3 regions of the Halalkalibacter sp. HAAS-P014 genome follow, and region 3 is predicted to be linked to each of the others. Evidence: predicted binding sites of a transcription regulator. Region 3 holds the regulator's gene; each other region holds the start of a gene.

Region 1 (10,562 bases), on a different contig from region 3:
AAAAAGTCGTTGATGAGCTTGAAAACGAACATAGTCACGCTGGTGACATTCTAAAGAAACTTCGTGACGTTACAGATGATTTCAATCCTCCAGAAGGAGCGTGTGGTACGTATCGTCTCGTCTATCAACGTCTTGAACAGCTTGAAGCAGATATGTTCCAACATATTCATTTAGAAAATAATGTGTTGTTCCCACGAGCAATCGCTGAAGCATAAGTTTTTACTAACTAGTTATTCCACAATCTATTCTCACAATACAAAAAGGATTGTCTATCATTTGACGATCCTTTTTGTAATTTCTCGATCTATTTGATTCACATAATAAAAGCATGGACGCTATTGTCCATGCCCTATTTTTTCTCTCTTCCTCTGTTTCCTCATTACTTTAGGAATATATACACAGAACGGTTCGCTTTCCATGTAATCCCCAGTCATCGCATATGCTCGAGACCGAGATCCCCCACACACTTGGCGAAACTCACAAACCCCACACTTGCCTTTAAATTTATCTGGATTACGTAAGTCTTTAAAAATAGGTGAATCCCGATAAATGTCAGCCAATGGAGTAGTACGAATATTTCCGGCTTTTACTGGCAACAATCCACTCGGAAATACGTCTCCTGTATGTGAAATAAATACAAAACCATTTCCATCATTGACTCCTTTTGGCGCTCTTCCTAACCCGTCAAATGGTCCAGTCAGACCTTTTGTCAATGCGTCCTCATAATGAATCACTTGATCAGGAGTGATGGATTCTCTCATCTTTTCTTGAATTACGACACGTCTGTAATGTTGAGCCGCAGTTGTTTTAATATCAAATGAAACGTTTTTGCTTAGCTTGTAAAGCCAGCGAAACACTTGCTCATGTTCTGCTGGTGAAATCATATCGTTTTCTTTTCCCCTACCTATTGGTACAAGGAAAAACACACTCCAAAGTACACATCCTAGCTCCTCTACTAATTTCGCCATCTCTTCAAGTACATCAACATTATACCTAGAAACGACAGTGTTTATTTGAATTGGAATTTCCAGCTTATGCAGATAGGAAATAGCGTTCATTGTTAACTCAAACGAACCCTCCGTCCCTCTAAAATGATCGTGTATTTCAGCTGTGGGTCCGTCTAAACTAAATGCCCACCTAGCAAGCCCAACTTCCTTCGCTTTCTGAATAGCTTCTTTAGTGACATTTGGAGTTGCGCTTGGAGTCATTGAAACCCGAACACCTTTTTTGATTGCATATTCTGCAATGTCATATACATCTGGACGCATAAGTGGATCTCCACCAGTAAACACCAACATTGGATTATCCATTTCAACTATGTCATCTATCAGTTTTTTTCCTTCATCAAATGTTAGTTCAAGTGGATGACGATGGTACTGAGCTTCTGCTCGACAATGAAGACATTTTAGTTCACATGCTCTTGTTAGTTCCCATATAACAATAAATGGATTTTTGTTGAAATCACGATTAAACATCTGGGTCCCTCCTATCAGATCACTTCTATTATAAGCTTCTAGCCGATCATAGATAGTGAGGTGCATCACAATAAAAGCCACATCTGTTGCGAAGTTTTTATGTTTTTTTTAATGTATAGTATGAAGCTTAACTCGAGCTAATAGTCTGTTAGGTGATTAACGTAAAAAAGCTCTTGTCAAAGGATACTTTCGACATGAGCCTTAATAGTAGTTTTTCACTAATGGATAGATGATTGGCCTTTTTAATCAGATTGTTTTCCCACCTGAGAAAACACCAGGTTTCTGGAATAAATAGCCGAAAAAATAGTAACTAGATAAATACAAGGAAGCACAAATAAATTCCTTACTTTCAATATCCCTATGCGCATTAAAAAGACATCAATGAACAACATTGTTATAAAGGTGGTTATTTTTCTTTTACTTTCTTTACCTTTTAACAACCATGCAGTTAACCCAGTAACAACAACACCAATAATAGGTGCAACTATAAAGTGTTCTTTCCAATTAAACTTTTTCCCTTTCCCGTACTTAACCTTCCCTAGTAAAGCGAATAAAAAAACCATATTCATCCACGTTGTTTGGATCATATTAAAAAAAGAAACAAATAATATAAACGGATTTTTTCTTTCTAACCCTTTTTGCCATAAATCATTAAAAATAAAGGAAGCAAATATTAAAATAAATGTGTACTTTGTTCGCCACCAATTATGTTGAAATACTCCTAATCGTAAAAATAGCTTCTCAATTAATACAAAACACAAACTACAGAACAACTTTAGTTTCCATCCAAGCTTAAAAACATTTATAAATAACGCTGCAATAGGTACATAAAAAAATTGTGACCCAACAGAACCTAATATATTATCTAATTCTTTCTGTTTTACAAAGCCCGGCTTATAGACATATCCATTAAAAAGAGCAACAACAAAATAATCAAAGAAATAAGCAAATCCAGTATATGAGAACAATAGGGTTATATGTTTCTTCCGTTCTTTGCTTTTCATAAAAACAAGTATTAAAAAAACAGCTTGGATAATCCCTAATATAAGATAGGGATACTTATTAGATCTTCTATTTCTCATTACAAGAAGGTCCTTCCATAATGTAATTTGGTGATTAGTTGTAAGATATACAACATTGAATAAAATCATGTATTCCATAGTACTAATTTCTAGGCACACCAAAATATAGTTTCATCCTTATTCCGTGTTATGATGATAAAGTTAGAACACCATATAAGGAGTTTACCTAATGGAAAAAGAACAAACTACCAACCTTAAGCCATTTTTGTCTCTCATTTTATCAACAAACATTCCTAAGCTAGCCCTTTCTTTTGGATTAATCGGAAGTCTTATTACGACTCTTGTCGGCCTTACTATTCCACTGTTAGCAAGAGAAATGGTAGATGGGTTTGCTATAGGGTCTTTAAACTGGCTCTTAATCGGGCTAATTGGGGTCGTCTTTATCGTACAGGCTGTGATAGATGGTTTCTCAACCTATTTACTAGCATATACAGGGCAGAAGATTGTATCCAAATTACGTGAACAAATGTGGTTCAAACTTTTACGCTTACCTGTAAAATACTTCGATAAAAAAACAAGTGGCGAATCCGTCAGTCGTGTTGTAAATGATACTGGCATCGTAAAAGATCTTATATCACAACATTTCCCTCAATTTATCACAGGTATTATTACGATCATTGGTGCGATTACTATTTTAGCGATAATGGATTGGAAAATGACACTCCTCCTAATAATTGCCGTTCCTATCACTGCATTCATTATGTTTCCACTTGGACGGAAAATGGCGAAAATCTCGCGTGGTCTTCAAGATGAAACTGCGTCATTTACCGGGAACATTCAACAAACACTTAGCGAGATTCGCTTAATGAAAGCCTCCAATGCTGAGAATGTTGAAGAAGCTAAAGGAAGGAAAGGGATCGGCGCATTACTGGGGTACGGGCTAAAAGAAGCGCGTATCTTTGCACTCATTGGACCATTGATTTACCTTATCATAATGGTGGTCATTGTAATTATTATCGGCTATGGTGGTATTCGTGTGTCTGAGGGTACGATGACTACAGGCTCTCTCGTTGCCTTTTTACTTTATCTGTTTCAAATCATTTTCCCTATAACATCCTTTGCGATGTTTTTTACTCAGCTTCAAAAAGCAAAAGGTGCAACAGAACGAATCATTGAAATTTTAAATCTCGAAGTAGAGGAAGGACAACAAGGACTGGCAATGGATATAACCAACCTGCCTATTCAAGTTGATAATGTTTCGTTTGCCTATAGTGAGGAAGAGCAAGTTTTAAAAAATGTCTCTTTTGAGGTCAAACCTGGGAATATGCTCGCGTTCGCAGGCCCGAGTGGTGGAGGGAAAACAACAATGTTTGGCTTGCTTGAGCGCTTTTATGAACCTACCTCTGGTGAAATTCGGATTGGCACTACGCCTATAAGGGAGTTATCAATGAATTCATGGCGAAGTCAGATTGGATATGTTTCTCAAGATAGTCCGATGATGGCAGGGACCATTCGTGAAAACCTTTGCTATGGCTTGAAAAATGCTACAAATATATCAGATAGCCACTTATGGAAAGTGGCGAAAATGGCCTTCGCTGATCAATTTATTAAAGAGTTTCCACAACAGTTAGATACAGAAGTTGGCGAACGTGGCGTTAAGCTCTCCGGAGGTCAAAGACAGAGAATTGCTATCGCTCGTGCTTTTCTACGGGATCCAAAGATTCTCATGATGGATGAAGCAACAGCTAGTCTAGACAGTCAATCTGAAGCAATTGTACAAAAAGCCTTAACACGACTTATGGAAGGTCGGACAACCTTCGTCATTGCCCATCGCTTATCCACCATAGTTAATGCTGATAAAATTGTGTTCATCGAAAAAGGCCAAATAACAGGAATGGGCAGCCATCGAGAATTAGTCGATACTCACCCATTGTACCGTGAATTTGCTGAGCAGCAGTTCACTTAACACATAAGAAAAACAGGGAACTATCCTCTGTTTTTACTAAAAAATCGATCAGACGAATGAATTTTTTTCACACAGCTATAGAACCACATGATATGTAGAAAGTAGGAGTTGAAAATGACTATTGAAAACCGCGATATGCTAATGATGAATATAAGCAAAGAAACAGATTTCCCACTAACTTTTGAAGAATGGGAACAAAAAGCAGCTGAAAACATGCGCGCCGGTTACGGCTACGCAAGCACTGGTGCTGGCAGAGAAGAAACAGCAAAAAGAAATTCAGAAGCTTTTTCTAAATGGGCGATCGTACCGAGAATGTTAAACGATGTTTCAAATGTAAATATGGGTATTACTCTTTTCGGTCGCCGTTATGATACTCCATTTTTCCTGGCTCCTATCGGAATGCATCTGCTTGCAAATGAACAAGGGGAGCTTGCTACGGCAAAAGCGGCAGCGACTTTCAACGTACCATTTATCGTGAGTACCATCTCAAGCTTTTCGATAGAAGAAATATCAGTGGCTGCTCCGAACAGCCCTAAATGGTTTCAACTATACTTTTCAAGTCATCACCCTGCCATCTCCTATAGTATGGTAGAAAGGGCAGAAAAAGCCGGTTATGAAGCCATTGTCATTACCGTTGATACAGTGATGGCCGGCTGGAGAGAAGGAGACATCCGAAGTAAGCTCTCCCCATTATCACAAGGATTTGGCAAAGGGAATTATTTAAACGACCCTGTCTTCATGAATTCCTTGCCTAACCAAGATCCAGACACTATCATAAAGGGGATTTTAGAAAATATCCAACACCCTTCCCTAACCTGGGAGAATATTGCTGAGATTAAAAAGCGTACAAACTTACCTGTTTTACTAAAAGGAATACTACATCCTGATGATGCAAAATTAGCGATGACATACGGGGTTGATGGAATTATTGTCTCAAATCACGGTGGTCGCCAACTTGATGGGGTTATTGCGTCCATTGATGCATTACCTACTATCGTGGAAGCTATCAATGGCAAGATTCCTGTATTATTAGACAGTGGTATCAGACGAGGAATCGATGCAGTCAAAGCTTTAGCTTTAGGTGCAGACGGGATTTTAATTGGAAGACCATTTCTATACGGTCTAGCTGCATTTGGGCAACCAGGGGTAGAAAAAGTACTTGAACGATTTATTCAAGAAACAGAAGTGTCCCTTGCACTTTCTGGAATTCCTGATCTAACTAAAATTTCGAATTTAAAGATGAAAAGGGATTAGAAACATAATTTTCTCACTATTTTAATAGTTCATTTATCAAATTAAATTATTTGGATTTAATAATAAAATAATGTCTTTTCTTGGAAAAGACATTATTTTTTGTTTTGCCTTTAAAGCAAAAGCTATGAAACACTCCGATCCACCTTTTTTGACTCTTTCAAAAATGTCTGAATCATATTAGCGTTTGTCGACAACAAAACCCCTATCAAAATAAGCACCGTTCCAACAAATTGAACAAAAGTATAGCTCTCACCTACAAGAACAGCTAAAAGAATCGTAAATAAAACTACTAAATGATAAAAATTTGAAGCTCTTGCCGGGCCAACTTGCATGACTCCCTTACTCCAACAAAGAAATGAAATGACACTTGGGAAAATACCTAAATATATAACTCCTACTACAGCACTTAATGAAACTTGAGTTAGTGAGAAAGAAGAAATGTATGCTTCTACTATGGAAAAAGGAAGTAAAATTACAATTCCAATTGCAATCGTAGTAAGCAACGAGATCCTTGGTGGTAAGAAAGCTCCCCACTTCTTTAACAAGAGCGAATATGTAGACCAAGATAAAACAGCCATAATAATATATACATCACCAACATTAAACGATAATGTTAGTAATCTTGTTAGCTGACCATCCAAAACAATCCAAAGAACACCCACTAATGATATAACTGTACCTATATAATGGACCCATATGGAATGTTCCTTTAGAAACCAAGAAGCAAATAGCACAAGTAAAATGGGTGTCAATGAATTGATTAAAGAAGCATTGATAGAGGATGTATGTTGAGTTGCTATATATATGAAACAATTAAATCCAACGATTCCAGTCAACGCAAGAATAAATAATCGTAATTTATTCTTTTTCATTACATCAAAATATGGAACCCAATCCATCTTTACAATAGCAGTAAGAATGACAAATCCTACTATCCATCGAAACAGTGTGAGAAGAAAAGGGGGAACTACCTCTACAATTTGCTGCCCCAGCACAAAATTGCTTCCCCAAAAAAAGGTTGCGAAAATGAGGAGTAAATAAGCATTATCAAAATTTATATCTCTTTTAATTAGCTTCATTTTTCTCTCCCCCTAATTACAATATGACGTCGGATCATGGTCTCTGTTTCATCCACAAATAAACTTGCGTCTTTTCATCTCGAAGCCAACCACAGTATGTTATTTTGACAATAGTTATCATAGTTAACTATATGTTGTTAATCAAAGTATATAGAGCGAGTCTCGAAACGTCAATTCTGTTTTTTTACTTTTCGAAATATTCCCTCGGCAACAATAAAATACTTTTCGCTAACTTTTGTTAAACAAAGATATGTTTTGTTTACCTATGTTTAACTATATGATAAAGTTGGTTTTAACAGTCTTATATATGCAAGGAGGGAAAATATAGTGGAAGAGTCAAAGAAAAAAGGAATCCAATCGATTGAATCTGGATTTCAAATAATTAAAGTAATATCGAATGCAAGTGATCCATTAACGATTACAGAGATCTCAAAATTATGCGACATGCCAAAAAGCCAGCTATATCGATATTTAATTAGTTTATGTAGAATTGGATTTTTAGAAAAAAGTGAAGACTTACGCTATTCTTTAGGAAGTGAACTAGCATTAATTGGTTTAAGAGGATTAGAAAAAGTCGATATTCGCTTAAAAGCTTTGCCATATATTAAACGATTAAATGTTTTAGTAGATGAAACCGTCTCTTTAGCCATTTGGGTTGATAGTGTGGGACCCATTTTTATTAGTTGGGAAGAAAGTAAAAAGCCAATTAATGTAAATGTAAAAGTAGGTTCATCTGCTCCTTTAATTACTAGTGCTAGTGGAAACATCTTTGCTGCTTATTTCGACGTAGAGAAAACGAGAAGCTTTATAGAGAAAGAAATTAGCCATTTAGATATTGATCCAGCCGATGTCACTAACATGATAACTTCTGTAAAAGATGCAGGTTATGCATATACTACAACGTATATTCCTGGAATTGCTGCGGTATCAGCTCCAGTTTTTGACCAAAACAACAAATTAGTGGCCGCTCTTAGCGTAGTTGGTCTATCGAGCGTTATAGATATATCGCCCGATTCTGATTTAACAATAGAATTATTAAAAACAGCAAAAGAATTATCAAATAGTTTAGGATATGTATATTAATAAACGGCTCCTGTCTTTGCATCTGTTTTCTATCGTGCATACATAAAGCAGAGTCTCTTTTATAAAAAAGCTCTGCTTTAACTTTTCCTTAGTCTCACCTTCAGCATTCCATTGCTCATAATGTCCAGTCCAAGTCAGCTTTAATAACTATGATTAAACGCTTCTACACACTTGATTTTATTTTCTACTGTATACTTAGACATAACTATGGTTTATGACAATAGCCTACTTGTCTTTATCTTCAGCTTCCCACTTAGCTATCTCATTTCGAACCTTTGGTGCAACTTCTTTTCCTAATAGTTCAATCGCTCTCATTACATCATCGTGTGGCATCGAGCCGACAGGTACGTGCAACATAAAACGTGTAATCCCTACATTTTTTCTTAAGTGAATGATTTTCTCTGCAACCGTGTCTGAATCACCTACATACAACGCCCCTTCAAAACTGCGAGCCTCATCGAAGCTAGTTCGATCATAAGGAGGCCATCCACGTTCTTGTCCTAATTTGTTCATCACTTGCTGCGTTGACGGAAAAAATTTATCAGCTGCAAGTTCAGCATCCTCTGCAATAAATCCATGTGAGTGTGATGCCACTGCTAATTTGGAAATGTCATGTCCTGCATGAAGAACCGCCTTCTTATATAGCTTTACAAGCGCCGCAAATTGCAATGGATGGCCTCCAATAATCGCAAGTACGAGTGGCAAGCCAAGTAGCCCTGCCCGAACGACTGATTCAGAGTTACCACCACTGCCAATCCAAACTGGTAAAGGTTCCTGAATCGGACGTGGATACACACCTAAATCATGAATTGCCGGACGATGTTTTCCCGTCCAAGTCACTTTCTTTGAATCCCTTATTTTTAATAACAAGTCGAGTTTCTCCTCAAATAATTCATCATAATCACGAAGATCATACCCAAATAACGGGAATGACTCAATAAAGGAACCCCGCCCTGCCATAATTTCAGCACGCCCATTTGAAATACCATCGAGCGAGGCAAAGTCTTGAAAAACACGTACAGGATCGGCTGAAGAAAGAACCGTTACTGCACTCGTCAAACGTATTTGTTTTGTTTGTGACGCAGCTGCTGCCAAAACAATCGCTGGATTTGAGGCTGCAAAATCTTTACGATGATGCTCTCCCACACCAAAGACATCTAACCCTACTTGATCTGCTAGGACAATCTCTTCCACCACTTCTCGTAATCGCTGTGCATGACTTACTACTTCACCCGTGTTTACATCCGGAGTTGTTTCTACAAATGTGCTTACACCTATCTCCACTAATATACCCCTCCTATTATAATTGACTTGATTCGTAATCTTTATTTTCATTACCATACCATGCTTTCATTTTTCGGTAAATAATGGCTACTACAAACAAAAAACCGATTCTCTATTTAGAAATGAGAATCGGTGAGTGGGTCACTTTGTATTACTTGGATTACATTCATAGAATCACCCTTACGTTTATGGCTTCGACCAGATACATCTTTGTTTCTTCTTTTATTTTATTTTACCTTTTGCTTCAATTTTACTATACGCAATTGCGTAAAGTTCAAATCCTTCTTTAAAAGACTCAACAACTTTTTTCAGCATAGATGATCACTTTCCTTTTTATTATTTGTGACTATATTATGAAATATTTTATCTTCATTCTCAATGTTCATGGAACCGGCAACATTTTCGATGAAAACGAAAACAAATCGTATGAAAACGAAATCAGATCGGTATATCTGCCTTTTTCGCTGATTATCGTCTTGAAGAAGTTGTTCAAGCGAAAATTTGTTTGAGAGATATAATGAGGGGAACTCGCCACTGCTTTGCACACTAATCTATATTCAGTAATTCATCTACTCTCTCCAACACTTCCGTAGCCTTTCCATGAATCGTTAAATCAAAGTAATCATTTCCTTCGATCTTATCTAAATTTATCAAGACAGTGATGGCGTTTGTCATTGTTGGTAGTTGATTTACTGGATATACTTCTAAGCTTGTTCCAATTACAACAACAAGCTCTGCTCTAGAAATATTATGTAATGCTTTTTCCCAAGCATCTACCGGTAGCATTTCCCCAAATAAGACCACTTCTGGTCGAAGCTTCCCTTCACATTTCGAACATCGCTCCTTTTTAAGAAAGGCATGTTCACTCGAATCAGCTCCACAATCATGACAGCGAAATGATCGAATCGATCCATGTAGAGTTTGGACGTTAGCAGATCCGGCAAGTTGATGGAAGTTATCGACATTTTGGGTGGCGATTGATTGTATCAAGCCAATTTTATGCCACTCTGTTAAAATGCGATGTCCTTTATTGGGTTTTAGTTGAGAGAGAGCTTTTATTCGCATGCTGTAAAAATCATGAAAAACGTCGTACTCATTCTCCAAAGCCTCAATTGTAGCAACACTACGTGGGTCAATGTCTTCCCACCATCCTGACTTTGATCGAAAGTCTGGCACTCCACTTTCCGTTGACATTCCAGCCCCAGTAAGAATAACTGTTTGTGAAGATGTTTTCAGGTAGTGAACAAGTTGCGTAATATTTGTTTCCCAGTTAACACTCATATCAAATATACTCTTCCTTTCCGTCATTGAGATGGTATTTTAATACTTATTAGATTTTACAGTTTCCTCCACTCTCATAACTACAACGTAAAACTAAAAAAGTTGTTAATGAAACCAT
Region 2 (10,562 bases), on a different contig from region 3:
AATGTTCATCTTCATGATAGGAATATCTATATAAATAATTGACTGGAGTTATGTCGTTTACATCCATCTAATTCATTTCCACCCTTTGCTTATTCATTTCCACCTGTCATATTTCTTGAAGATACATTGCCTATGCACAAGGTGGATTTCACTCTTAGTATTATATAACATCCTCAATGCTAACGGCCGGTGTAATTGTCCATTCATTGGTTATATTATCAATGAGGTGATAAACTGATGCGAAAATTTGTTCTTTTTCTTTTTATTTATTCACTAATAGGAGTTCCAGCAACAAATGCTGAATTCAATGACAATGTTGAAATTTTTGATATCAAACAAGACAGAGTAGTAGAGAGTATTCCTGCTTCTAATAAGATCCTTGCAGAAGCCGAAAGTTACTTAGAAAATATTGATAGTATATATAAGAAGTTTAAACCGATGCCCAAAGAAGGCAAATTAATAAGAATCCCATTTAATCCTCCAATAACCATCCATAATCGTTGGATGAACTCAGACACCAAAGAAGTTATATTTATTATTCCAAAACATGATTCTCCACTATTATTAGTATTTGACGATGAAGGTTCTCCTTTCTTTTTTACGTTCAACAAAGAGATTAGCCAATTATTAGATATGTTGAACAAGCAGGAATCTTCTTAATTCGACAATCTAAGCTTTTTACCGTTCATTTAGCAATCACAATCAATAAAGCATTAAAAAGAGTTAACACCAATAACAAATTAGTGTTAACTTTTTTTGTTTATGTACATATCTTTTCAATTTGATAAACGAACATACATTCGTGTAATATAAATATAAAAGCGGTGGTGATCAACTGATGCTTACTGAAACGGAAGAGGAGTTAATAAAAAAATTCATTTATTTACCATTAGTTAGAAAGGTACTTGAACGGGACTTGAAAATGCTTCTTAATGCAAAACTAAAGTTTGCCGATCCATATATTCATCTTGTTGAGTCTGTAATTATTAAGATTGGAATTGATTTAGGCAAGGTAAAAAAAGAAATGGTAAAAAAGCAGTTATATGTTTATGATCTAGGTAGAACTGATGATGTTTGTAAATATTTAATTGTTCATAGAGGTTATCGCTCTGAATCCAATTTATTTCCACATCTAATGAAGCAAACCGTTGAGTCCTACATTGAACAGTACTTTAAAAAACGATAACAAATCTTACTGATTTTCTAATTTGAAATTGGGATCATTTACAAACTACCTATTTAAAATGGCACGAATAAAAAGAAACAAACTAAAAGATACTAATCTCAAATCCAAGAAAGAGGTGTTTAAACATGGTAAGTAGCAACAATAATTCAAATCAATTATTAGTTCCAGGTGTACAGCAAGCATTGGATCAAATGAAAGTTGAAATTGCATCAGAATTTGGGGTTCAATTAGGAGCTGACACGACTTCCCGTGCAAACGGCTCTGTTGGTGGAGAAATTACAAAACGTCTAGTCCAAATGGCTGAGCAGCAAATGGGTGGATCTCAGTTTTAGTTTAAAATAAGTACTTGGCGCCTACAAGATTTACTGGAAGCGCCAAGTACTTATTTACTTCAATGTCACAACTAGAATAAACTAAGCTGTCCGGTTTCAGTTACGGGCTCTTCTTCCTTCCGTTCACTATTAATCGAAAAGTCATTGCCGATAACCTTGTATTGTACGTTATCTTCCATTCTTGTTATTTCTATTTGTGCACTTGGTTTATAAGATTCTATATAGACAGCAACATGAGGGTAAATTTTATACTTGCCCGTTGCATACACAGCTGCACTTGAGCCATTATCTAGTAAGTAATCACATAAATCACTTAGAGTAAAACTTTTATGCCTCACCAGATACTCTTTTATTAACTCTTTTTCTTTATATGAGAGCACTTAAAAATCCTCCCCTCTCATAACATTTGCTTATTTTTCACCTCTGTCTATCGTAACATAATTCCTCAAAAAAAATCATTAAGGGTAAGGTTAATTTCAATATACCATTTTCCCTCATTTTGCTACTATGTGGAGAGTCTATTAATCTCTTAATAAAGGTTATTCAGTAACACACAAGTACTTAATGCCATTTATGGAAGAAAAAACTTTTATTTCTTCTAAAAAACAAATTAAAAAGGAAATACTCCAAACTTACATAATTTGTAAAAAACAGGAAAGTATAACAATTAAATTCAGAAAGGAGTCGTTTCTTATGAAACATAAACACCTCATTTTTATACTCTTTGTTGCCATCTTAAATATCTACAATAAGACTTGGAAGTCGTTACCTTACTATTACAAAAGTATAGGGTATTCTAGCTTTATTAATTCTTTTTATTATTATGTTTTTAAAAGGCACCTTTTATGGGAGTTCAAACCTGGGGACTTTAATTGGCGTTTATTAAGAGGCTTACATACTTTTTTTATAACACCTTCGTTGGTCCTCTTATGCTTATCTAACTTCCCTACCTCACGACTAAAACAAGTTATTCATATTATAAAATGGGTGTTCGTTTCAGCTACAGCGGAACACTTCATTGCGAAAGATAGGATGATCATCTTTAAATATGGTTGGAATATACTTTGGTCTGCAATGCTCTATGTTCAAATGTATGGATTTAGCTATTTATTTCCCAAACGCCCTAAACTTGTTTGGGCTCTTTCATTTCTTACTATCTTATTTTATATGCTCAAATTTAAAGTTCCCATAACGAAAAGGTTACTCAAAGGACCATTTTTTTTATTTTTCAATAAAGCTCGTAACCCCTATAAGGAGAATAGTAAAACAATGATCTATCCGTATTACTTTTACCTTGATCAACAACTATCAAAGATGCTGACTAAAACATTCTGAGCCACAACAAATCGTCTATAAAGGTGTGTAAGAAATGAATCAGTACATAAACATTGGAGCAAACCTAGAAACATTTATTTTATTGACGGTTATAAGCATTGGTGTCAGTGGACTTATTTTTATTCTAAGGATAGAGTGGAGACGCTACGGAGCTTTGTTTTTAATCAGTGCGAGTGTAGGACTTATTCTTTGTCACATCTTTGTTAAGTTAGGTTTTTACGCTTACCCTTACCGACTCTTTCCACACATATCTTCAATGCCTTTTTTAGCAATTATAACTTCTTTCCCCTTACTCGTCTTAATCGGCGTAAGGTATAGCCCTCAAACATGGGCTTGGAAAATTCCCTTTTATTGGACGATAATTCATATAGGGATGTTTATTGAAACACTTGTATTAACGGAAACTCAGATTATTGAGTATGTATTTAAATGGGATTTTTGGGACTCGTATACTTGGTGGTGGATATATTTTCTTACCTTTGAATGGGTTGGAGGAATGATCATACCTGAGCATTTACGGAAACCTCTTAGTATTTACCACCTTCAATATGGGAAAGTTGGATGGTTTATTATTCATTTTATTTTAATTGTTACAATATTCTTAGGGGGGTATTATTTAGGTTCATTACAGTAATAATTGAAAACAAAAGCACGGGAATGTTTCTCAAAAGCTCAAAGTTTAGTTTGCCATAGCTCCGTTTGCTAAGTCCCTTGAGAACAAACTTTTGATATTGATGTAACGATGCTTTGAAACACTCCCGTATAAAGAAAACCTCATGAACTTCTATCTTCGTTTAGTTTAAAGTTAACATCTCTCTCATATCTTCTTCTGCTGTTGTAATCAGTTTCAAATCAAATGCTTCTTGTAACACATTCAAGACACCTGGGGTAATCCACTCTGGTGGTTTGGGTCCAATTCGAATATCTTTAATACCTAAGCTAAATAAACCAAGAAGAATGGCCACTGCTTTTTGTTCAAACCACGACAATACGATACTTACAGGAAGTTCATTCACTTCACAATCGAATGCTTCAGCTAAAGCTAGTGCGATTTTTACTGTTGATACAGAGTTATTACACTGTCCTAAATCAATATAACGAGGAATACCCGTGTCAGCTACAGTGCCGAAATCATAATCATTAAAACGGAACTTCCCACATGAAGTCGTTAAAATCACCGTGTCATTTGGTAATGAAGTTGCTAATTCACGATAATAATTACCACCAGGACCTGGCGCATCACAACCTGCTATAACGAAGAAACGTTGTATTTTGCCTGCTTTTACAGCATCAACAATCTCAGGTGCAATTCCAATCACTGTGTTATGGTGAAACCCTGTTGTTAACTGTTCATCACTTTTCATATCTGCATCCGGTAAAGATAATGCTTTTTCAATTAAAGGAGTAAAATCATCGTTAATTATTTTTTCCACTCCTTCTAAGCCAGCAATATCATATGAGAAGAAGCGATCTGAATAGCTTCCTTTAATCGGCATGACACAGTTTGTTGTAGCTAGGATCGCACCAGGGAATTTCTGAAACAAACGACGTTGGTCAAACCATGCTTTCCCTATATTCCCTTTGAGATGTGGATATTTTTTTAATTCCGGATAACCATGGGCTGGCAGCATTTCAGAGTGAGTATAAATGTTAATACCTTTTCCATCTGTTTGTTTAAGTAATTCTTCCAATGCAAATAAATTATGACCTGTTACAATAATCGCTTTTCCTTCGACTTTATTTTGCGAAACCGTTATAGGCTCAGGAATTCCTAATTTACTTGTATGGGCTTTATCCAAAAGTTCCATTACTTTAACTGCTGACGTCCCTACTTTCATTGCCATATCAATATGCTCTTGCATATTGAAGTTTGAATTTGTTAATGTCATATACAAAGCCTCATGTGTAGTAGCATCGACATCTGGATCCGAAAAACCTAACTGCCTTGCATGAGTAGCATACGCAGCTATGCCTTTTAACGCAAATACAAGTGTGTCTTGTAAGCTTGCAATATCTTCATTTTTCCCACAAACGCCAACGACTGTACATCCCCCAGTCGGAGTTTGCTCACATTGGTGACAGAACATATAATCACCCTCCAATTTCAATAAGTTTAATCTTTTATAATATGTATTTTATATATATCTTTAAGTGAAATCTGTGACATTGATCACATTCCCGAAATTATTTGGCAAAAATAAAAACAGCTGTGAATAATACCACTAGCTGTTTTTAACATTTTATTTATTTAACAGAATAGCCTTCGCTTCCGAGATTTTTTCTTCAGTCGGAGGCTCAACACCTTCCAAAGCATAATCTAATCCTAGTTCTTTCCACTTATAAACACCTAACTTATGATATGGAAGAACTTCAACTTTTTCAACATTATTTAGTTGATCAATAAACAAACGTAAATTTTTCAAATCATTCACATCATCTGAAATTCCAGGAACAAGTACATGGCGGACCCATACTGGCATACGTTTACTTGAGAGATATTTAGCAAACGTCAAAATATGGTCATTTTTCATACCTGTTAAAGCTTGATGTTTTTCTCGATCAATATGCTTCAAGTCTAGTAGTACTAAATCTGTTAAGGACAATAATTTATCTAATTTCCGTAAAAATTCAGGATGTTCTTGGAAACAACCACCTGAAGAGTCAATTGTTGTATGAATACCTAATTCCTTACACTTTGTAAAAAGTTCTATTAAAAAGTCGAGGTGAAGCAACGGCTCTCCACCGGAAACGGTAATTCCACCACCACTACTTTCAAAATAGGGCAAGTAAGATTTTACATCCGTAACAATTTCATCAACTGATGTATCTTTGCCTTCACCAATTTTCCACGTGTCTGGATTATGACAATATTGACAGCGTAACAAACAACCTTGCATAAAGACGATATATCGTAATCCTGGTCCATCTACTGTTCCACATGTTTCTATTGAATGAACTTTTCCAATCATAACTATCCCTCATTTTCTGTGATAACCAAGGTGACTTAGAAGAATTGCCCCCATAAGTTTACTATCAGTTTTTGTTTCATTTAGGGGGCATTCCCATCAAGGAATCAAAAAGGGGAAAGGCACCCTTTTTGATAAAAACACCTACAGTGATTCGTGGAATGTACGATTAATAACATCGATTTGTTGATCACGTGTTAATTTAATGAAGTTAACAGCGTAACCCGATACACGAATCGTTAATTGTGGGTACTCTTCTGGATGTTCCATCGCGTCAATCAACGTATCACGATTGAATACATTAATGTTTAAGTGATGGCCCCCTTGTTTTGAATATCCGTCAAGAATCCCTACTAGATTTGATGTTTGATCCTGATCTTCTTTACCTAATGCTTTTGGTACAATGCTAAACGTGTTTGAAATACCATCAAGTGAGTACTCATATGGAATTTTCGCAACGGAAGTTAGTGAGGCAAGAGCTCCTTTTTGGTCACGACCATGTAATGGGTTAGCCCCTGGTGCGAACGGTTCTCCTGCTTTTCTACCGTCTGGTGTATTCCCTGTCTTTTTACCGTATACTACATTACTTGTAATCGTTAATACGGACATAGTTGGAATGGCATTGCGATACGTTTTGTGTTGTTTCAGTTTGTTCATAAATGTTTTCACAAGTGAAACCGCAATATCATCAACTCTATCATCATTATTACCATATTTAGGATAATCACCCTCGATTTCATAATCGACGGCAACACCTTGTTCGTCACGTATTACTTTTACTTTAGCATGTTTAATAGCACTCAAACTATCAGCAGTTACCGATAACCCTGCAATTCCACATGCCATCGTACGGATTACCTCTTTATCATGTAATGCCATCTCAATTCGCTCATAACTGTATTTATCATGCATATAGTGAATAATGTTTAGTGTGTTCATATAAAGTTCTGCTAACCAATCCATAGTTTTATCAAAGTTCGCAGTAACCTTATCGTAATCTAAATACTCATCAGTAATAGGTGCGAAAGCTGGTCCAACTTGCATTTTTAATTTCTCATCGACACCACCATTGATTGCATATAAAAGTGCTTTTGCAAGGTTAGCACGCGCTCCAAAGAATTGCATTTGCTTTCCAATTTTCATTGCACTAACACAGCAAGCAATCCCGTAGTCATCACCATAGCTAGCTCTCATCAAATCATCATTTTCATATTGGATTGAGCTGGTCTTAATGGACATTTTCGAACAGTATTCTTTAAAGTTATGAGTCAATTGGTTTGACCATAACACCGTTAAATTCGGCTCAGGAGCTGGTCCTAAATTGTCTAATGTGTGTAAGAAACGGAATGAGTTCTTAGTCACTAAAGGTCGACCGTCAACTCCAACACCACCAATAGACTCTGTTACCCATGTAGGGTCTCCACTAAATAATTCGTTATAATCAGGAGTTCTCGCAAATTTCACAAGACGGAGCTTCATTACAAAATGATCAACCAATTCTTGTGCTTCAACCTCTGTTAGCGTACCTTCTTGTAAATCACGCTCAATGTAAATATCTAAGAATGTAGATACACGGCCTAGACTCATTGCTGCACCATTTTGCTCTTTAATTGCTGCTAAATAACCGAAATATAACCATTGGAATGCTTCTTTTGCATTTTTTGCTGGTTCAGAAATATCAAACCCGTAAGAAGCTGCCATTTGTTTCAATTCTTGAAGCGCTCTGATTTGTTCTGTCATTTCTTCACGGTCACGAATTACATCTTCTGACATAGTCGATCCAGTTGTTGCTAATTCTTCTTGTTTTTGTTTAATTAAGAAGTCAAGACCGTATAATGCTACGCGACGATAGTCCCCTATAATACGACCACGTCCGTAAGCATCTGGAAGGCCTGTCACAATTCCTGCTTTCCGAGCCAATTTCATTTCAGGAGTGTATGCATCAAATACTCCTTGGTTATGGGTTTTACGATATTTAGTAAAAGTCTCTTCTACTTCAGGAGACAACGTGTAACCATATGATGCACACGAATCTTTTGCCATTCGAATGCCACCGAAAGGTTGAAGAGATCTTTTGAAAGGTTCATCAGTTTGAAGCCCAACGACTTGCTCTAAATCTTTGTTCAAATAGCCTGGACCATGAGATACAATTGTAGAAACAATTGATGTATCCATATCAACAACTCCGCCATTCTCACGTTCTTTTTTGCTAAGATCCATAATTTGATCCCACAATTTTAAAGAATGGTCAGTTGCTTTTGCTAAAAATTCTTCATTTCCTTCATATAAAACGTAATTACGTTGTATGAAATCTCTAACATCTACTTCATTTTCCCATTTTCCTTGTTTGAATGTTCTCCAGTAACTCATTAACATCACCCTCAGTCATCAAATTCAAATACGACTATTATAACTATTATAAATGTGAACTCATTCACAAAGCGAGGCGCAATCTTTTTAAGAAAAAGAATCTGATTCATTCGCTCTCAACTCGGCGGGAGTCATAACCTGTTGCTTACATTTATAAGATTACTATTTTATCTCCTTAAACAATGTGATAAAAATCACACCACACCTCATAATTACGTGACAATTTTTTGAACGGACTGTATATTTCTATACAACTAGAAAAACGTCATCATTTTGCATCTCAATACAATACGTTTGAACGTTGCCCGTATCAGGTGCCTGAACTTTTCCGTCCTCTAGAGAGATCCTCCAATCGTGAATCGGACAAAAGACATACTCACCACTAACAAGACCGTCTGATAACTTTCCTCCTTTAGGATGAGGACTCCTATTTTCAATAGCTTTTACCTCTCCATTTGAAAGCCGAAAAATAACAATTTCTTTTTGCCCGACAACAAATACTTGACCAACCTTACTTGGTATTTCATTATAGTTACTTAGTTTTATTCGAGTTCCGTTATTAATCATTACTACCTACCCCTCTCATTTTACATTCACCTATACATTCAATAACTCTCGTTTCGTGTAATAAACATCACGTATTTGTTCGTCTTCAATTGCTTGTTTCCAAGGTTCTTTATAACGAGTTAGTGTTTTCTCCAAACGTTTATTCAATTCACTTCTCACCTTACCATCAGCCAATACTTCTTGAACATGCTTTAACCCTAGCCGTTCTAGCCAAGTTGATGTACGCTCTAAGTAAAGTGCTGTTTCACGATAGTATTGCAAATAGGCTCCTGTGATCTCGAATACTTCATCCTCTGTTTTTACTTTACATAGAAGATCACCAGCCCGTAAGTCTGTTCCTCCGTTTCCAGCTACATAGATTTCCCATCCACCGTCAAGACCCACAATTCCCACGTCTTTTATTCCTGCTTCTGCGCAATTTCTAGGACAAGCTGATACACCCATCTTCACTTTGTGTGGTGTGTCTAACCGCTCAAACCTCTTTTCCAATTCAATTCCTAAACTCATAGAATCTTGCGTACCAAAACGACAGAATTTTGCTCCGACACATGTCTTAACTGTACGTAACGTTTTTCCGTATGCATATCCAGACGGCATTCCCAGATCTTCCCACACTTCAGGCAATTGCTCCTTTTCAAGCCCGTACAATCCAATTCGTTGTCCACCAGTAATTTTCAGCAGTTCGACATTGTATTTGTCTGCTACATCTGCGAGTCTCCGTAGATCTTTTGCTGTAGTGACACCTCCATACATTCTTGGAATGACTGAATACGTTCCATCTTTTTGTATGTTTGCATGCATTTTTTCATTTACTAAGCGTGAATCCCTTTCATCTACATATTCAGGATAAATCATTCCTAAAAAGTAATTAAGTGCTGGTCTGCATTTTGAACAGCCTTCATCGTTCGTCCATTCTAAAACATTCATGACTTCCCGAATCGTTGTTAACCCTTTTAACTTAATTTCTTCAACTACTTCATCACGACTTCGTGTTGTACAGCCACAAATTGTCTGTTTCTCAACTCTTTGCTCGAATTCATCTCCTAGTGTATGGACAATAATATCTTTAATTATCGGTTTACAACGGCCACAAGAACGCCCTGCATTGGTACACCCACCAACTTGTTCAACGGTTGTCAAGTTCTCTTCTTGAATAGCGTTAACAATTGTCTCCTTATCGATGCCATTACAACCACATACAATCTCTTCATTTGACATATTTGAGACATCATTTGCTTCAGAAATGCTCTCTGCTTGAAAAAATGAGATTGATGTAAAATTCGAGACATCTTCCTTTTTAGTTAACATCTTAAATAAACGATTACTGTCTTTCGTATCACCGTATAAAACAATACCGACTATGCGATTGTCCCTTATGAGTACTTTCTTATAGATTCCTTCATATTCATTATGAATAACGATTGATTTTGAAGTAGGATCATCATAAATTTCACCGGCTGAAAAAAGATCAATTCCCGAAACTTTCAATTGTGTCCCAGTAACCGAACCTTCATAACCTTTGGCTTTTTGGTTACAGAGAGTTTTTGTTAGAACTTTTCCTTGTTCATAAAGGGGGGCTACAAGACCATAAACCATTTCTCTATGTTCAACGCATTCACCTATGGCATAGATATTTTGGATATTTGTTTCCATATAATCATTTACAACAATTCCCCGATTTACATAGATTCCACTTTTTTCTGCCAACTTAACATTGGGTACAATACCTGCAGTCATTACCACTAATTCTGTATCAATGTTCGCTCCATCTTTAAATCGGATTCCTTCCACACGGTCAGACCCAAT
Region 3 (10,562 bases):
CTTGCTCAAGAACAGGAAGAACTTCTTGAATGTTTGCAATCTTCTTGTCAGTGATAAGAACGTATGGGTTATCAAGAACTGCTTCCATCTTATCAGAGTCTGTTACCATGTATGGAGATGCATATCCACGATCGAATTGCATACCTTCAACTACTTCTAGCTCAGTAGAGAAACCTTTTGACTCTTCAATAGTGATAACGCCGTCGTTTCCAACACGGTCCATTGCTTCAGCGATGATAGAACCAACTTCGTCATCAGCAGAAGAAATAGCAGCAACTTGTGCAATTGACTCTTTTCCTTCGATTGGCTTAGAAATGTTCTTAAGCTCTTCAACTGCAGCTACAGTAGCTTTTTCAATTCCTTTACGGATTACCATCGGATTCGCACCAGATGTAACATTTTTAAGACCTTCACGGATCATAGCTTGTGCAAGAACTGTTGCAGTTGTTGTTCCGTCCCCTGCAATATCATTTGTTTTGCTAGCTACTTCAGCAACAAGCTTAGCACCCATGTTTTCGAATGCATCTTCAAGCTCGATTTCTTTTGCAATCGTTACACCATCATTAGTAATTAATGGAGAACCGAATTTTTTCTCAAGAACCACGTTACGTCCTTTTGGTCCAAGCGTTACTTTCACAGCGTTTGCAAGTGCATCAACACCACGCAGCATAGCGCGACGAGCGTCTTCACTAAACTTAATATCTTTTGCCATGATAATACCTCCTAAAAGTTATTTTATATGTAGAGACTAAGCTCTTTCGTTATTAGCCGATAATTGCAAGAATATCGCTTTCACGTAAAATTAAATATTCTTTTCCTTCGTATTTCACTTCAGTACCAGCATACTTTGAAAAGATGATAGCATCTCCTTCGCTTACTTCAAGAGCAACGCGCTCACCGTTGTCAGTCACACGACCAGTACCAACAGCTACCACTTTTCCTTCTTGAGGCTTTTCCTTCGCAGAATCTGGTAATACAATTCCGCTAGCAGTTTTTTCCTCTGACTCAACTAGTTCAATTACAACACGATCACCTAATGGCTTTAACAAGGAAAACACCCTCCTTCAAGACCTTTAATTTAATTTTATTATTAGCACTCAAGTGCGTCGAGTGCTAACACAATTATTATAATAATCATAACTGGGTTTATTTGCAAGCTTTTTGCAAAAAAAAATTGTTAAATTTCCACTCGTTTTCTTTACAAAAGTTTATAACCATCGTGTAAGAAACCCTACATAATCAATACTATAGTTACATAATGTAGTAAAAGGTCAAGCCATAAGAGAAACAAACCTTCTTTATCTTATCCAATATAAACCATCCTAATTCACAGTACTTCAATATTGCATCAAGGCTTTCCTTCAGCTTTTATGTAATACATATGGTAAAATATGAAGATGCATTTTGAGAATTTTTAACAAAGGAGTATTGCACATTGAATAAACGCTATTGGTGGATTCTAATTACATATGTACTAATGCAATTTTCCGCAGTTCCTGGTGTCTTGCTATTACGCGAACTTGGCATACCACGAGAACAAATTCCTGGAGTATGGACTTTATTTAGTTTCAGCATGGGCTTGATCATTATCTTGCTTCTGCTACGTCCCGATATGAGAGAGCGACATCTTAGAAAAGATCGCTCCACAAGAGGGGAAGCCATTCGGTGGTCCATTATAGGGGTATTTTTAGTATTTGCTGCTCAATACGCAGCTGCCTTAATTAATATGTTTGTCTTTGGAGTTGAACCGGGTTCCGAAAATACAGAGGTTATTGTGAATTATGCAAAAGCTTTTCCTGCTATGATTATTGTGGTTTCTATAATAGGCCCAATCCTTGAGGAAATAGTTTTTCGTTTAGTTATTTTCGGTGCACTGTACAAGCGCTTTAACTTCTGGATTGCCGGCTTTGTTAGTTCCTTTATTTTCGCTGCGATCCATATGGATTTTGAGAATTTACTGATCTATACAGCCTTAGGCTTTGTATTTGCCTTTTTATACGTTAAAACGAATCGTATTCTCGTTCCAATTGTGGCACATGTAGCCATTAACCTGTTTGTTTCTATTGTTAATGTATTATTAGCTGATCGCCTTGAAGATTGGATTGAACAGTTAGAGCAGCTTGAACAAACAACATCATTTATCATTGGAGGATTATTATGAAAGCATCTCCCATGTTTATGGCACTCCTCTACTTTTCCATCGGTGTGTTACTAATCTTTTTTGCCATTCAAAATGTTAGCAATGCTGGTTGGAACTTTTGGAGTTATTTAATTGTTTCATTTGCTGCAGTCGATTTCATGATTGCTTACCGCTTTTATCGCTTGCGTAAAGTAATTAAACAACTTCAGCAACAAAATAAGAAGAAGAAAGACTAGTAATACACTGAAACTATATTGATCTAAACGAAAAGGGGATGTGCCAAGAAGGTCTGAACTTGACCTTTTGACACATCCCCTACTTTCACGATCTATCCCTCAAAATTTAAGCCACTTTTTTTAATTTTGCTTCAAAACGTGGTTCTTTGCTTCTCATTTTACTACTAATAGCATTTTTCAAATATGGTAATACCCAACGATCTCCACCGTAGCGTCCTGCATTTGCACCTGCTACTAAAATGAACATCGAAATCATGATCATCCAAGGATTTGTCGAAATTGTTCCTGCAAACAAGAATGACATGTTCATCACGACACCGAAGAATGCTGCTGCTGAAGTTAGTACACCTAAAATGAGTCCTAATCCTACCAATACTTCTCCCCACGCTACAACTACACTAAATAAATCTGCATTCGGAATAGCGAAGGTTTCCAAGAATGTTACGTAGTTCGGATAAACAAGCGCTTCTCCATTCACTACTGGATTTGCTACTGATCCTTGTAAATATCCACCTGCATTAAAATCTCCTGTTACTTTGCCCCAGCCTGCTGTTAACCAAGCCCAACCTAAGTAAACACGTAAGAATAACCATAAACCAGCTATATATTTGTTTTCTCTGAAAAATTGTCCAATCATTATAGAAATCCTCCTTTTAGTATTGCTCAACTCTTCACAAATACTTGTGAATGTTTTCACAACCTTGTTATAACCATAGTATAAAACATCAAAACAGGCTTGACTACCCCACTTGGCTAGTTGTCAAACTTTGTTCACTATTTCACAAACGGTAACTAAAAAAGAGTGTTGCCATTGTTGGCAATCACTCTTTGCTCGCTTCTTCTCGTTCTCTCTCTAACCGTTTAACTTTTCGATACGTTAAGTAAGAGACCCAAATACTAAATTCATACAGCAGTAATAACGGCAGGGTCACCATTAAATGAGATAAAATCTCTGGTGGTGTTATAAAACCAGCGATTACAAGTAAGATAAAATAAGCAAATTTCCTAAATTCGGTTAATAAAGCCGGAGTTAAAATTCCTAACCGTGTAAAAAACATCATGATCACTGGCAGTTGAAACAACAATCCAAACGGAATTGTTACTTGAAATAAAAATTGAAAGTACTCATTTATACCATATTGTTCGGTAATCCCTAATCGTTCAGATAAATTCCCCATAAACTGTACGATAAATGGGAATAGCACAAAATACGCAAAAGATAGCCCCGTTAACAGCAAAATAAAAGCAAACGGAATATAGGCAAGTGTTGCTTTTCTTTCTTTCTCATGGAGTCCGGGACTAACAAAAGCCCAGAGTTGATATAAAATGATCGGAAAAGTAATAATAAGTGCACTCGCAAACGCAAATGTCATAAAGACCCGTATCGGATCTGTCATTTTAAATGCATTCATCGGTAAATCTTGAGCTGTAGGTGTGCTTTGTAAGTAAGTGATTAATGGTGTAGCTAAAAAAAAGCCGGCAATAAGAGCCACAATGAAGAAGACTAAAGTTATCATAATTCTTCGTCTAAGCTCCACTATGTGGTCCATTACCGACATGTCTCGTTGTTCCATTTATAGCCCCTTCCTACTTAGGCTTTATCGTTATCTTTTTTCTTATTTTCATCTTCATCTGCTAAGCCTTTTGTTGCATTCTTAAACTCACGTAATGTATTTCCAGCAGCTTTTCCTAACTCTGGTAACTTCTTTGGACCAAAAATTAATAAAGCAACGATCGCAATTAATGCGATACTACCTGCGCCTAAACCACCCATGGGTAGCACCTCCTTGTCCTAATTACTATTATAGAGCGTGTTAAAAAAGATAGCAATGACTCCTTATGGTTGGAAATTTGTACATGCTATCTAAGGTACTTCTAGTAGGCTAAAACTTGTCCCATTTTAATAACCTTTTATACCGGGTAATGCTTTAAAAAATACACTAATGCTTGTAATTCAACTGAAAGGTCAATATGGTGGACGCGTACCGAATCTGGTACATCAAGTCTTGCTGGAGTAAAATTTAAAATGCCTTTTATCCCTGATTCTACTAACTGATCAGCAATCTTTTGTGCTGCAGCTTGTGGTACAGTTAAAATAGCAACGGTTACCTCAGGGTCCAGGACCTGTTTTAAGTCTTTTAGATGGTGGATGGTTACTCCACCTACTTCCTCACCTATTTTAGTCTCATCCACATCAAAAGCCTTCACAATGTGTGTATTATTATTCTTTGAGAAATTATATTGTAAAAATGCAGTTCCTAAATTTCCAACACCAACTAGAATAACCTTCGTTAACTCATCATGATCAAGTGTTTTTCGAAAAAAGGAAAGCAAATAATTCACATTGTAGCCATATCCTTTTTTTCCAAGCGCACCAAAATATGAAAAATCACGTCTAATTGTTGCTGAGTCGACTTTTACGGCCTCACTTAATTCTGTTGATGATACTCTTTGTTTTCCCGAGGCAGAGAGATTCTCCAAGAACCGATAATAGAGTGGTAATCGCTTTGCTGTTGCCTGTGGAATCTTGGTTTGATCAATTTTCATCTATTGCCTCCCTCCTATTATCCTTTGTATGGCTTTAAGAATAACGTTATTGTACACTATTTCACACAGTTTGTAATCGTTTTACAAAACTGTTCATTAAGTTGTTGAGAAATCTATTCTACGATACACTAAAGGGAATAAGCAAAAGATTTATTTTTCCTATTTTTACTTGAAGCTATATATACTGAAATGTCATCTAGTCTAAATAAAGCAATACAGAATTAACTTTAGTTAGTTAGGAATGAAAATCATGATTATTTTACAATGTATAAATATTTCTAAAGCATTTGGGGTTGACCCCATCTTAACAAATATTAAGCTTGATATCCAAACAGGAGAGCGCGTGGCCTTGGTTGGTCGAAATGGTGCGGGAAAATCAACCCTCTTAAAAATCATTGCTGGTCAAATTTCTCATGACAGTGGGCAAGTTATGATGCCAAAAGGAATGAATCTAGGTTATCTAGCACAAAACACAGGTCTTGAGTCTGAATTATCGATCTGGGAAGAGATGTTAACCGTATTTGCTCCACTTCGGAAAATGGAGCAACAAATCCGAGATATGGAAATGCAGATGTCCGACCCAGATTTACTTCAAAACAATCAAAAATATGAAAAGCTTTTAAAAGAGTACGATCAACTTCAACTTTTGTTCAAAGATAAGGGTGGGTACCAATACGAAGCTGATATTCGTGGTGTGCTCTCTGGAATGAACTTCGCAGATTTTGATTACGATACAAAAATTGCAACGTTAAGTGGCGGCCAAAAAACAAGACTTGCTTTGGCAAAGCTATTGTTAACTAAACCGGACCTCCTTATTCTCGATGAGCCTACTAACCATCTTGATATCGCAACGCTTACGTGGCTTGAGCAATACCTAATCGGTTATAAAGGGGCAATTTTAATCGTTTCCCATGATCGTTACTTTCTCGATAAAATCGTTACTTCGGTTGTAGAGATTTCAAGAGCGAAGTCAACGAAATATCCAGGCAATTATAGTGCCTACCTAGATGAAAAAGCGAAACGTTATGAATTAGAATTAAAACAATATGAAAAGCAGCAAGATGAAGTAGCAAAATTAGAAGATTTTATTCAACGAAATATTGCAAGAGCATCGACAACGAAGCGAGCACAAAGCCGGAGAAAACAACTGGATCGCATGACATTACTTGATCGTCCAGCAGGGTCAGAAAAGTCAGCTTCCTTCTCTTTCATGATCGAACGACAAAGTGGTAAAGAAGTTCTCCGAGCGACTGATCTTCATGTTGCTTATGGAGAGGAGACGATTTTTAAAAACGTAACCTTCGATCTTGACCGTGAAGAAAGTGTTGCGTTAATTGGTCCAAATGGTGCAGGAAAATCAACGTTATTAAAAGCATTGATGAACGACATCCCTCTTACAGACGGGACGATTCGTTTTGGCAGCAATGTAACAGTCGGCTATTACGATCAAGAACAAGCAAATTTAAAATCGAACAAGCTTGTTCTCCATGAGCTTTGGGATGACCACTCACTTTTGCCTGAGAAAGAAATTCGCACGGTGCTTGGAAACTTTCTTTTCAGTGGCGATGATGTGTTAAAGCCAGTCTCTACTTTAAGTGGGGGTGAAAAGGCTCGACTAGCGCTCGCTAAGCTAATGATGAAAAAAGCAAATCTTCTCATTCTTGATGAGCCTACTAACCATTTAGATCTTGAAGCAAAAGAAATATTAGAAAACGCCTTAATTGACTATCCAGGAACATTGTTATTTGTATCCCATGATCGCTACTTTTTAAACAGGATTGCAACGAGAATGGCTGAGCTAGAAGATGGGCAAATCACCAATTATCTTGGTGACTATGATTATTATATTGAAAAGAAAGAAGAAATGGCTGAGCGTGAATTGTTGAACCAGCAAGAAAATGCTACATCAAGTCAATCCACTAGTACTTCAGAAGGAATACAATCAGACAAACGTTCCTATGAGCTCGATAAAGAGGCCAAGAAAGCCGAACGACAACGTCTGCGAAGAATTGAGGAAATAGAAAATAAAATCGATTCTCTCGAAACTGCACTAGCTGAAAAAGATGAAGCACTTTGCGACCCTGCTATTTATTCAGATCATGAAAAAGCTCAAACACTGCAACTAGAAATCGATGAAACACAAGCCACCATTGAAGCACTCATGGAAGAATGGGAACAGTTACAGGAATAAAACAAAAGGGGGTCAGACACCGCTTTACTTCGATAAAGCAGTGTCTGACCCCTTTTGGTAGTAATGTGCCGATACGACACAGAACATCGATGTAGCTGCTGCAACCACTCCTGAATCATTTAATAGCAATAAAGCAAATGATGCAACTACTCCTGTTTGCAAAAATAGTTGCTTATCTAAGCCTTCGAGTTGAAGCCTTTTGCGCCACAAGATAATTGCTCCGAGTAAATAACTCGTTACAAAAAGTTGCGTCCAGTTCGAATGTCGAAAGATCTTAACATTCATTGCTAGCTTTCGCTGTATCGTATCAAAAATATAGCGAATGTCGCCACTTAATAACCGTTCAAACGCCATGCCGATATGAGTTGGTTCTCCAGCTAATTGGAGTACATATAAAAAGATAAACAACACACCGATTGCCCCTATAAAAAGTAGAAGTAGAACTTTCCAAGACCATTTCTCAAAAATAAGACGATACAAGAAGAACGAAAAGGCAAGCCCTGCCGACAACGTCGCCCCGGCATTCGTGCCTAATGTATTTTTCCCCAATACGACAACCACAAGCAAAAACATCAAAAATACACAAACCACCGAAATCCATTTCCGTTGATTCTCTATTAACGGACTCAATACCATAATAGCTGAGATCAAGTATACTCCAGCAAATTCATTCCCAATCCCGTAATATCTAGCCCCAATAATTGGGTCATACCCTAAATAAGAACGTTGCATTAACTGGGATCCCAATAGAACATCCACCGTTATCAGAAAGAAGGTGGATACTCCAATCCAAAAAATTGGCTTCTTGCTTCCCTTTTCTATAAGATATCCACATAATAAGGAACTTGCAATCAGTAAGAGTACAAACCCACTTACTCCAATTGATTTCACAACCCCAGATAGCGCTAGAAACCAAACTGGTGACCAGAGAGCTGACAGCAATATCAGTCTTGTGATGTATCGCCATGTTTGCCTCTTGTTCGAACCAAAAAACCCATAAATAGCAGCTCCAATTAGCGCAACAACAAGGCATGTAATATAGATTGAAAGAACGCTTGCTCGACTTTTGTAAATTAAAACGACCTCATCAACCGCATGGAAAAAAGAGAGTTTATCCACAACGCCAATATCTTCTTGTATGATTACATTGCCGGGAAATCTATCAGCCTGCAAATTAAAGGCTGACAAAAAGGTCGGAACTAGATCAAGGCTGCTCATAATATATTTTTGTCTTGTTGTACTTGATGTGAGGAATCCTCCTGGTTTCTCTCCCCAATAAAAGACAGGAGCTAATTGTTGTTTTTGATCGTATGCTTGTTTGTGCATCATAGGAGAAACAAGCCAGAGCTCTTTCACCTCAACACGAGCTCTTTCAATGAAAGAACTTAACTGTTGTAATTGGTGAGCTTTTTCATTTTCAAAATGAGAATCCTCCATATAATGCATTTGATCATAGAGCCGGTAGAAATCTCCCCATTCTATTACGAGAAATCGTCTTCCACTTTCCCCACCTGTTGATAGTTTGTTAATAAGAAATTCAGAATCCATCTCAAGGCCCTTAGGAGAGGCAGCGCTGCTTTTCACTGCTCGATTTATTTGTCCATTGACATAGCCATTTTGATCTACTGCTAGCAAAGAGCCATAACGAATCCTTTCTTCTAATAGATCACTATGACCATACACTTCTCGTCCAATTCCTGCCTCTTTTAACATTTCTCCAAAATCACCGATATTCCCACGATGAGTCCCTTGCTCATTTTTATTGTTCAATCTGTGAAAATCAGGGTGTACCAAACCACTCACTTGTTCTTTTCCAGTTAACTGTTGCAACCATTCACTTGCTTGAAATCCGTTTATTTGCTCATCAGACTCATAACTATTCCACCCTTGTACACCAACTGCCTTTACCCCGGCTCCCATTGTGACCATATTATTAAGGTATGAATAAGGTCCATCCGGCCGTATATTCATTGCTCCAATTGCAGCATCCTGCCACAGGGTAGTCTCTCCCGTTTTGTGGATAAGCCAATCTGCTTCAGTCATAGACAGTCCAGGTACTAATATTACAAGTATTTCAGTACCATCCCTATCTGTTTCAGCATAGCTATCAACCGGAGATATCAAAATTAAACCAATTACACATACAAAAAGAATGCTTCTCGACATCGCCCTCAAACCTTTTTGGCTAATATTCTGAAATATCCACACTATCCACATAGTTATCAACAATAAAAGTCCCTATTTACTAGTACTCTATGTATTTGTACACATTATCCACTAAGTTATCCACATATAAGTTAATAACATTTTTTTTCGCGTTAGACCTAGGCATTTTATATTTACCCACAATGTTAACAATGTTGTGGATAACAGTTGTTAACAACTAATTTTTACGAATTACGACAAAAATCAATAATAAAATATAGCGATTCTTCCTTATTCGAATACAAAACTCTACAAAATCATTCAAAACTTTAGGTCTAAAACGTACAGTTAGTTAATATACTTAATGACTTATTCACAACACGAAAAGTGACATTAAAAGTACTTCCTTATCCAATTTCGACAAAAAACCACTTATTGATAGCATTTGCTCCAATAAGTGGTTTTAAACATAATTCATCACTGTTGTTCCAAATCTAATCCTGGGTTTCCATTTAAATCATATGACGAAAACTTTTTGTTTTTCAATTTTACACTAGCAGCTGCCCCAATCATCGCCGCATTGTCTGTACATAGTGACAATGGTGGTATTAAAACCTCAACAGATGAGGTGGAGAATTCATCCTCTAATGCTTTTCGCAACCCTTTATTTGCTGCCACTCCTCCAGCTAGAAGCAATTGTGAGACCTCATATTGCCCAACTGCACGTTTTGTCTTCCCGACTAACACTTCAATCACACTTGCTTGAAAACTCGCTGCAACATCTTCCATTTTCACTTCTTCACCACGTTGCTTAAGATTATGCAATTTATTTATAACCGAAGATTTCAATCCACTAAAACTAAAATCAAATGAATCTGCTTCCAACCAGGAACGAGGAAAATCAATCGTTTCGTTTCCTTCTAACGCTAATCGGTCAATATGTGGACCACCTGGATAAGGCAAGCCAAGTGTTCTCGCTACTTTATCATAGGCTTCACCAACTGCATCATCCCTCGTCTCACCTATGATCTGAAAATCACCATCTTCCTTCATATACACGAGTTCTGTGTGACCTCCAGAAACAACTAAAGTTACTAAAGGGAAGGAGATCGGCTGAACAAGTCGATTAGCATAAATATGGCCTGCGATATGATGAACACCAATCAATGGAATATCATGCGCAAAAGCAATCGCTTTTGCTGCGTTAACACCGATTAATAATGCACCAACCAAACCAGGTCCCTCAGTTACAGCAACTGCACTTAAGTCAACAAATGACACACCTGCTTCTTCCATTGCCTGC

Evidence for each region. The regulator Rex, encoded in region 3, represses fermentation and respiration genes when NADH is low (regulators of the CRP and FNR family bind a similar motif). The targets are predictions, from matches to a motif close to TTGTGAAATATTTCACAA.
Region 1: a site for Rex is predicted at 1,529-1,546, ahead of AC1FXZ_RS09550 (TIGR04053 family radical SAM/SPASM domain-containing protein). Genes of this name have one in related genera too.
Region 2: a site for Rex is predicted at 5,012-5,029, ahead of hcp (hydroxylamine reductase). Genes of this name have one in related genera too.

The regions. Positions count from the first base shown of each region.
Region 1 is NZ_JBWQTV010000011.1:182,288-192,849, forward strand. It holds gene ric (iron-sulfur cluster repair di-iron protein) at 1-215, shown strand, start outside; gene AC1FXZ_RS09550 (TIGR04053 family radical SAM/SPASM domain-containing protein) at 336-1,475, opposite strand; gene AC1FXZ_RS09555 (hypothetical protein) at 1,718-2,557, opposite strand; gene AC1FXZ_RS09560 (ABC transporter ATP-binding protein) at 2,727-4,463, shown strand; gene AC1FXZ_RS09565 (alpha-hydroxy acid oxidase) at 4,578-5,717, shown strand; gene AC1FXZ_RS09570 (DMT family transporter) at 5,840-6,796, opposite strand; gene AC1FXZ_RS09575 (IclR family transcriptional regulator) at 7,124-7,879, shown strand; gene AC1FXZ_RS09580 (LLM class flavin-dependent oxidoreductase) at 8,105-9,163, opposite strand; gene AC1FXZ_RS09585 (SIR2 family NAD-dependent protein deacylase) at 9,710-10,444, opposite strand.
Region 2 is NZ_JBWQTV010000002.1:219,340-229,901, reverse strand. It holds gene AC1FXZ_RS01875 (methyltransferase domain-containing protein) at 1-67, opposite strand, end outside; gene AC1FXZ_RS01870 (hypothetical protein) at 238-660, shown strand; gene AC1FXZ_RS01865 (YhjD family protein) at 839-1,186, shown strand; gene AC1FXZ_RS01860 (alpha/beta-type small acid-soluble spore protein) at 1,312-1,518, shown strand; gene AC1FXZ_RS01855 (DUF3895 domain-containing protein) at 1,590-1,898, opposite strand; gene AC1FXZ_RS01850 (CBO0543 family protein) at 2,888-3,487, shown strand; gene hcp (hydroxylamine reductase) at 3,648-4,940, opposite strand; gene pflA (pyruvate formate-lyase-activating protein) at 5,094-5,822, opposite strand; gene pflB (formate C-acetyltransferase) at 5,964-8,195, opposite strand; gene nirD (nitrite reductase small subunit NirD) at 8,436-8,756, opposite strand; gene nirB (nitrite reductase large subunit NirB) at 8,787-10,562, opposite strand, start outside.
Region 3 is NZ_JBWQTV010000030.1:33,018-43,579, forward strand. It holds gene groL (chaperonin GroEL) at 1-712, opposite strand, end outside; gene groES (co-chaperone GroES) at 765-1,049, opposite strand; gene AC1FXZ_RS20865 (CPBP family intramembrane glutamic endopeptidase) at 1,436-2,161, shown strand; gene AC1FXZ_RS20870 (YdiK family protein) at 2,158-2,376, shown strand; gene AC1FXZ_RS20875 (DoxX family protein) at 2,483-3,013, opposite strand; gene tatC (twin-arginine translocase subunit TatC) at 3,198-3,950, opposite strand; gene AC1FXZ_RS20885 (twin-arginine translocase TatA/TatE family subunit) at 3,968-4,150, opposite strand; gene AC1FXZ_RS20890 (redox-sensing transcriptional repressor Rex) at 4,288-4,923, opposite strand; gene AC1FXZ_RS20895 (ABC-F family ATP-binding cassette domain-containing protein) at 5,174-7,114, shown strand; gene AC1FXZ_RS20900 (hypothetical protein) at 7,139-9,280, opposite strand; gene tsaD (tRNA (adenosine(37)-N6)-threonylcarbamoyltransferase complex transferase subunit TsaD) at 9,737-10,562, opposite strand, start outside.